One region of the Clostridium lapidicellarium genome, then DNA from elsewhere that is predicted to be linked to it. Evidence: riboswitches for the same ligand, from Rfam matches in the RefSeq annotation. Region 1 holds a riboswitch; the other holds the start of a gene.

What was found. A riboswitch is a leader RNA that binds a small molecule or an ion and turns the genes downstream of it on or off. The one in region 1 is predicted to bind cobalamin.
Region 2: another riboswitch for cobalamin. It lies ahead of AB8S09_RS09700 (energy-coupling factor ABC transporter permease); the one in region 1 lies ahead of AB8S09_RS09000 (ABC transporter substrate-binding protein).

Annotation. Positions count from the first base shown of each region.
Region 1 is NZ_JBGFFE010000011.1:49,753-54,131, reverse strand. It holds gene AB8S09_RS09010 (ABC transporter ATP-binding protein) at 1-358, opposite strand, end outside; gene AB8S09_RS09005 (FecCD family ABC transporter permease) at 355-1,419, opposite strand; gene AB8S09_RS09000 (ABC transporter substrate-binding protein) at 1,432-2,439, opposite strand; cobalamin riboswitch at 2,554-2,739, opposite strand; gene AB8S09_RS08995 (MerR family transcriptional regulator) at 3,022-4,224, shown strand; gene AB8S09_RS08990 (DegT/DnrJ/EryC1/StrS family aminotransferase) at 4,240-4,379, shown strand, end outside.
Region 2 is NZ_JBGFFE010000013.1:6,076-10,454, reverse strand. It holds gene cbiQ (cobalt ECF transporter T component CbiQ) at 1-268, opposite strand, end outside; gene AB8S09_RS09705 (hypothetical protein) at 287-616, opposite strand; gene AB8S09_RS09700 (energy-coupling factor ABC transporter permease) at 619-1,287, opposite strand; cobalamin riboswitch at 1,437-1,608, opposite strand; gene AB8S09_RS09695 (tryptophan transporter) at 1,696-2,211, opposite strand; T-box leader at 2,462-2,706, opposite strand; gene AB8S09_RS09690 (CBS domain-containing protein) at 2,715-3,146, opposite strand; gene AB8S09_RS09685 (hypothetical protein) at 3,294-3,473, opposite strand; gene AB8S09_RS09680 (HNH endonuclease) at 3,664-4,059, opposite strand.

The sequences.
Region 1 (4,379 bases):
TAGCTATCTCAATATCCTTTGGAGAATCATCCTCAAGAATCTTCTTATGTGCATATCTTCCAAGCAAAACCATATTCAATACGCTTATATCAAATTCAACATTGTTTTCCTGAACCATCACCGCCATTTTTCTTGCAATCTTTCTGCTGCTGAGTTTCTGTATTTCTTCACCGTCAATAAATATATCACCAAACTTTGGTCTGTACACCCTGTATATATTCTTTAAAAGAGTTGACTTCCCACACCCATTCGGACCCACAATTCCCACAAATTCTCCTTCTTTTATTTTAATGGAGATGTTATGGAGCAGTTTTTCATTGTCAATACTATAACTTAAATTGTTCACTTCAAGTTTCATCTATTATTTCCCCCAGACAAATAATCACTTTTCCTTAAAAGCCACAGAAAAAATGGGACTCCTATAAATGAAGTTACTATACCTATGGGGAGCTCCTCCGGAGATACAACAATTCTTGCACATACATCCGCCCATATCGTAAATATACCGCCTATTAGAATAGAAACAGGTATTATCCTTTTATGTTCTGACCCTACAATACTTCTTGATATATGCGGTATTACGAGCCCAATAAAACCTATGACACCACTTACGGATACAATGGCTCCTGTAAGCAAAGTGGTCATAACAATCACAATTATCTTCAGAGACTTTGTATCAACTCCTATAGTAGTTGCAATATCATCACCAAGCATAATAGCATCCAGCGGTTTACTGAATATGTAAATCACAAGCGAGCACAAGACAAATACAAAAAATGTAACCGGTATATATTCCCATTTTGTTCCCCCCAGCGAACCTTCCATCCAGAAAAGTGCCGAACGAACTTTATTTTCATCATTTACCGTAAATACCATCAGATTCGTAACCGAAGAAAATAAAGCTGAAATAGCCACTCCTGTAAGCACAAGTCTCGTAGGAGTACTTCTTCTCTTAAAATTGGCTATATTAAATACTATTACAATGGAAATCATGGCCCCCAAAAACGCCCCGAAAGGAACTGCATATCCTGAAAAGCTGCCAAAAACGCCAAGTAATATAACTGCTACAGCTCCCGTGGATGCTCCCGATGATATTCCCAAAATATAGGGATCCGCCAATGAATTTTTCGTGAGCGCCTGCATTGCTATACCTGAGACAGACAATCCAGCCCCTACCAAAAATGCCAGAAGAATTCTTGGTAGCCTCAAATCCCATATTATAGAATTGACGGATGCAGGCCATACAGTTTCAAACAAATTGTACTTCAATAAATTGTTGGCTATAATCTTGAATATCCAGCCGGATTTTATATTTACACTTCCAACAAGTGTCGAAATTACTATTGAAATTATAAGTATTAGTATGAGAAACATACAAAATACTATGTAGTTGTATTTATTTTTTATTGGTAATTTCATAACTATATCTTCCTAATTTTTAAAAGCTTCTGGATAAAGCTCTCCGGCAATTTTTCTCACTGTGTTTGAATCTCTTTCACCTGCTTCGAAATCTGTGAGTCCTACTACAAATATTTTATCGTTTTTTACAGCGTCCACATTTTTTAATGCAGGATTCGAAAGCAAAAATTGTTTTTTGGATTTTACATCGTCGGAGCTATCATAATCCACAATAATAATATATTCCGGATTTCTCTTTACAACCTCTTCCCAAGTAACAGTTGCCCAGGACTTGTTTACATCATCAAATATGTCTTTCCCACCCGAAAGTTTTATAATATCCTTAGCTAAACCGCCTGATGCTGTAAAAGGTGCATCTTCTCCTGAATCATAGACAAAAACTCTTTTAGGATTTACTGCAAATTTCTTAATTTTTGCCTGGGTGTCTGAAATCTGATTTTTCATAGATTCTATTATACTGTCAGCTTTCTGAGATACATTAAATATTTTACCCAACTGTTCAAAATCCTCGTATACCATATCAATATTAGCATTGTCGGCTACAGATTTAGGTACATATATTTTTATATCATTCTTTTTACAAAATTCCCTGTCAAAGTTTTTTTCTGAAAAGCTCGAATCCCATCCTGTCAGGAAATCTGGCTGTACACTTAAAAGTTTTTCTTTTGACGGATTCTTATCAGAAAGTTTCGGAACCTTTTTATAGTCATTTGTCAGTTTGTCAAGGATTTTATTATCTTGATAAGCTCTCCCAACCATATCATCGGCAAGTCCAAGAGAAAGCATCATCTCCGTTGTAAAACCTGCCAGGCTAACGGCCCGTTTAGGAGGTTCTGTAAATTTCTCCCGAAACTTCTTTCCCTGAAGTGTATCTGTAATTGCAACTTCCTTGTAACTATTTTTATTACCCTGATTTGAGGAATTTTTAGTTGTAGGTGAATTATCTCCACAGCCTACAAGCATGCCAACAGATAAAATAACTGCCGAAAAAATGCATACTGCTCCTTTTATTTTTTTCATATAAACAACACTCCCTTTACTTTTTTATACAAAAAATAAAAGCTCCATGGAAAATCATGAAACTTCTATAGTTCTACATACATTATTCCACTTCATCTTTCGTAAAGTAAATTAACAGAATATACATTATAGGCAGGTTTTCTGACTCAGCTTCATAGGAACTTGTCGCCTTCCCATTTCCAGTGGCAAATAACAAGAACCTCTACCTCACAGCGGCGAGACCGTACAGGAATTTTCACCTGTTTCCCTTTTAAATTGCTATAAAAACATATAACAATCACCTATATGCAAAATATTAAGTTATTATCATTATATAATACATTATAATCAGTATCAACTGAATTTTATTATCATCTTCAATTCGTAATATAAGAAATGAAAGTATGCTAATGGTAAAATGTTAGATCTAAAAGTAAAATTATAAGTATATTAACACAATTTGAAGCTCTACTTATCCCGTTTATAACTTATTATGCTATTAATTTATGCAATTATTATACAAAATACCATGGAATTTAAAAAAATTCGTTGTACCTTACGTAACGTCATGTGATACAATAATTTAGGTAGAGGTGATATGCAGTGTCTGTTCCAAAATCCAATTTGATCAGCATAGGTGAATTTGCCAAAAAATCAGGTGTAACTTTGAGAACACTGAGATATTATGATAAAATCGGGCTTTTAAAACCCTGCTCATACAGCCAGCAGGGTCATAGATTATACAGCCCTGAAGACTTCAGCAAGCTGCAAAAAATATTAACTCTTAAATTCATAGGCCTTTCTCTCGAAGATATATCCAGGATAATGAATTATGACATAAATCACAACGACTTAAAAAAATCTCTGGAAATACAAAAAGAAATAATGAAGAAAAAAATATATCATATAAAATCTGTAATAAAATCCATAGAGGAAGCTGTCCACATGATTGATGAAAATAAAGAGTTAAACTGGGATAAATTCATAAATATAATAGATGCAGTAAATGCAGATCAAAAATGGATAGAGCAATACGAAAATGCTTCTAATTTAAAAGCCAGAATCAGAATACACGAGCTTTTCAGCACAAATAAACAGGGCTGGATGAACTGGTTTTTTGAGCAGTTGAACCTTCCAGACAATGCCAGCATATTGGAACTTGGATGCGGCAACGGAGAGCTGTGGGCAAAAAACCTACATAAAATTCCAAGCGGGTGGAATATAACCCTAACTGACTTTTCCGCAGGTATGCTGGAAGATGCAAAAAAGAATCTAAATTCTGCAAGATTCAAATTCAAATTGGCAGATGCACAGGATATTCCCTATGGCATAAACAGCTTTGACGCAGTAATTGCAAATCATGTACTCTATCATGTATCCAATATAGACAGGGCACTTTCTGAAATCTGCAGGGTATTAAAACCTAAAGGACAGTTTTACGCTTCTACAGTCGGTAAAAATCACATGAGGGAGATGAGGGATATTGTCAAAAAATTCAACTCACCCGAGATAACCACAGACAGCTGGAATCTGACCGGAAAATTTCAGCTTGAAAACGGGCTTGCAAAAGTTTCAAGATGGTTTAAGGACGTAACCTTGAAAAGATATAAAGACAATCTCAGGGTAACTTCTTCCAGCCCGCTGGCGGATTATTTATTTTCAATGCCGGGAAATACAAAAAATGCCCTTGACGAAACCGGGCTCCGGAATCTTAAAGATTTTTTACAGTCTGAGATAGATAAAAATGGATATATTTATATAACAAAGGACACTGGTTTTTTTCACGGCACTAAACCTAAAATTTGAAAGGATTTGATAACTATGAATAAAAAAATTCCATTTTCCCCTCCAGATATTACACAAGCTGAAATAGATTCAGTAGTGGATGTTTTAAAATCTGGGTGGATAACTACAGGACCCAAAACAGCCAAATTTGAACAGGAAATAGCTGAATACTGCGG
Region 2 (4,379 bases), on a different contig from region 1:
TTTCCCCATTTGTAAAAAGTACACTTACAAATACAAGCCATGCTATACTAAATGGTATTAAAAGCCTTTTTATAAGCCTCTTCCAGGGAATACCCAAAGTATAATATCCAATTATAGACAGTACCCACAAAAACACTATGAGGTACCATTTGGAAAGAAAAGTTGTTATTACAATTGCACTTAGAAACAATACGGTCTTTACCCTTCCGTCCAAACGATGTAAAAAACTTTTATTTTTAGATATCCTTCCAAATGAAGATAGTTCCATAATTCATTCTTCCTCTAATTAATTTTTATCTTTGCTGGATTCGCCAAACAATTTTTCCCAATGATGTCCTACTATCATACCCGCAAAAAAATTTGCCACGGAAAAAGCTCCCACCTGTGCATCTCCAGGAAGTTCGATAAAAGGCTTGTGCTTACTAGAAGCCATGGTATTTACCTTGTCATCTGTACCTCCACCTTCCATCTTATGATTTACCATATATTTCGACGCTCCAAATATGAAGACAAATAAAATTATCATAACTATTAACATAACACGGGTAAAGCCATCAAAAAATTTAATACTTTTTCCCTTATTATTTCCATTTTTTGTATTACCATTTGATTCCATAATTACTTTGCCTCCTTTTCTCTGAGCACTCCCGGCAACAAATCTGGACGTCTCTTTACCATGGCCTCGAGAACTAAGGCTGTAAATATAGCTTCCGCAATGGCTAAAGGTATTTGTGTAGGTCCATACCCTAAAAAGAATATCATCCACTGTTTCATCAAAGGAACATGTCCATGTAAACTTATTGCCAATTCCAAGGCAGCCACCAGATAAGTAACTATATCTCCCACAAAACCTGCTACACCTGCTGCAAGCCAAATGGGGCTCTTAAAATGCCGCAAAATTTTCCAGCACAGATATCCCAAAATACCCGCCGATATACCCATTGAAAAAGTGTTTGCACCAATAGTGGTTATACCTCCATGTCCTAAAAATATAGCTTGAAAGAACAATACAATAGCTGAAATCACACCTGTAGCCCAGGGCCCAACAACAATAGCAGCTAAAGCTGTGCCACAGGGATGAGAACAGGAACCTGTTACGGGAACGGGAATATGCATACATGATATAACAAATACAGCTACTCCCATCATTGCTAAAAATGGTTTATAATACAAATTTTCCTTAGCTCTTCTTTTTATTTCTTTAATACCAGGCACCATAAACACGGCACTTATCGCATACCATGTTCCCCATGCCTGCGGTGATAAAATACCATCTTCAATATGCATTTTTAAAATACCTCCAGTTTAATTGTAAGATTTTTAACAAAAAGCCAAATAAATCATAACCCCTCAGCAAATGCTAAGTGGTTATGATTTATCTGAAGAATCATAAAATTTCATCACCTAAGTCACCTCCCTATCACTCGTAGAGTCAAATGGTCACTAACATATAGGCAGGTCTTCTGACTTGGATTCATCACCCTTACAGCCTTCCCAGTTTCCCAGTGGCATATATTGCAAGGATTCCTCTTTTACAGCGGCGGGACCGTGCAGACTTTTCATCTTGCTTCCCTTTTAAGCAAAAGCACCTATATATTCATATTATATTTTAAAATAAAATTAAAATTATCATTCAATCAATAACTAAAATAAGTTTCTCACAAACTTATAAAACTGTCAAGTTAAATTTACCATCTAAGCATGGCTTATCTTTCCCCTCTTTACTGCTATACTTATTATATTGAATAAAATAATACCTACTACGGTATTTATAGCAGCTGCAGGTAAGACTACACTTAAAAACAATACCTTGAAGCCGGTGCTGAGTCCTACTGTAAACAAAACCACCGATAAAAATGTAGTTCCACTCACTACTGTACCAACTGCCGTGGCCAGTATTATATTTATTTGGCTGCTTATTCTATCTCTAAGGGGTTTTATCAGAAAAAACATTACATTTATAGTCACCAGCCTGTCAATTATATTGGCAAATTGTCCTCCTGGAAAGGCAGAAGTCGCCGCCGCCAAAATTCCGGCCACGGCACCAGAGCAAACACATATTTTATAATCTCTATTGAATATAAGTATTACAAAAAGCATGGCCAGAGATATATCCGGTTTCATGCCGAACAAAACTGGAGGCACCACTTGATGCAGAACCGCACCTACTGCAAGTAATATTGAATTTATAATCATTTTTTTCAAATCCATAATTTACACACTCCTAAAAATTAAAATCATAATTTTAAATATTAAACTCTAAGACAACACTCCAAATTTATACATATATCTTAAATATTTCTCTCATAACATAATAAACACCACCAATTTTCACATTTTCCCATCAAGTGATTCTTAGGTCCAGGTGGAGTTTACTTATAAGGAATACTTTTCTCAACCTGAAACTTAGAAGAACTTATCCAGACGTGCAGCATTTAGATAAAAAAAAACTCCATCCTGAAAACAGGACGGAGATTTCCGCGGTACCACCTAAATTGTGCTTTAAAAAAGCACCTCTTTTTTCGGATACAAACATATCCTATCCATTATAACGTATGGCCAACGTTAACCACTACTTTCTACACCGGGTAGATTTCAATTTACTCCTCTTAGGTCCATTCACTACATATTTGGTGCCGGGATCCCACCTTCTCCGGCTCTCTTCAACTTGAGTACATAGTTACTCTTCCTCGTCAAAGGATTTAATATTTGAATTATACAATGTCAATTACATTATTCTTTTTATTAAACAATTGTCTATAACAATAATTTATTATGTCACTTCTCTTTATTATGCCTATAAACACGTTCTTGTCATCTATCACAGGTACAAAATTCTGATTTACCGCCAGTGATATCAGATCTTTCATATCCGAATTGATCCTCACTGATTTATTATTCATGCGGGTTGGAATTTCCCTTAAAAGCACCCCATCGGTATTTTTGAAATTCAAATCAGGAGTATTTTTAAGCTTCCAAAGCAGATCACCTTCAGTAAGAGTTCCCACATACCTGCCTTTATTATCAATAAGTGGAATAGCCGTATATCTGTACTTCTCCATTTTTTCCAATGCTTGCTTCATAGTAGAATTTGGTGTTTCATAGACCACCTCTGCCTTAGGTGTAAGAAAAAATGCTACATTCATACCTTTTTACCCCTCAATAACTTTATTTATACAATATAGTAATTCAATTAGATAACTGGAAAAACTGTTCATCAAAATTTAAGCTCTGTCACCTCATGCCGGTAGGCCAATGTAAATTGGCCCAACAGCACAGGCTTTTAACAAATATTACTTTGAACACTCAGCTTCTACTTGAAGTAATTTTCTAAGTACATCCTCTATATTATCCGCCAATTTTTCATCAATCTTCATATTGTTTTCATTTACAGCATCAATCGCAATTTTCAAACCTTTAGTTATATTACTTATTTCCTCCAGTGTTAATAACATAAGTATATTCTCTTTCATGTCAATAACCCCCTTATCTAACTTAATTTTTTAGAAAGCGACTATTATCTATTATCCCTTTTTTATTTTGTAAAATTTAAGTTAACATAGAGTGTTTATTTAGAGATAATCTATAAATTAGTGTTTTTGTAAATATTTTTTATAGTAAACAGCAAATTTATAATTAATTTGCCGTTTATTTTTAATTTTATTAGAAGTTCGCTATAAAATCATAATATTCTTCCATCATAGATTCCGTGTATATCTTTCTGCCCATAAGTCTGTATATCACATCAAAACTTTTATATCCTTCTTTGTACAATTTACAATCTTTTAAAAGTTTTTTCAACATACCCTTATTTATTTGAAGAAGAGTAATCAATTCATCCAATGTATAGAACTTTTTATAAAGCAATTTCTCAAGTTTATGCTGCATTTCCAGCTTATATTTCAAATCCAATTTTCTATTCTTGTGAGGTCCATATTCTCCCCTGTGATGTTCAGGACACAAATATTTAAAATTCAAGGGGAAATCCACACCTCCCTGACTTTTATAAACTATATGATGTCTCTCCGCTGGCTTACCGCATATTTGGCATCTTAGCAATTTATTCCCTCCTAGTTTTCTCTAATGGATATTATAATTTATATTAACATTATAACACAGGTTGTACTGTATTACACTTACAAAAATTTATGAATTAACTAAATTATTTTTTATTGTTTTTTATTGTTTTAATAAAAACCACTAGAAGGAAAATAAATAATGCTACAAAAATAGGTACAGCCGAATAATATATTATTTTATCAAAATCAAAATTCATCAACCCAGCCCCTTCTTTACATACCCTGATATTTATAGAACTTCTACATCAAGAACAAAATTCCTTTAAAAATTATAACTTAAATTTAACTGCCCCGTCAAAA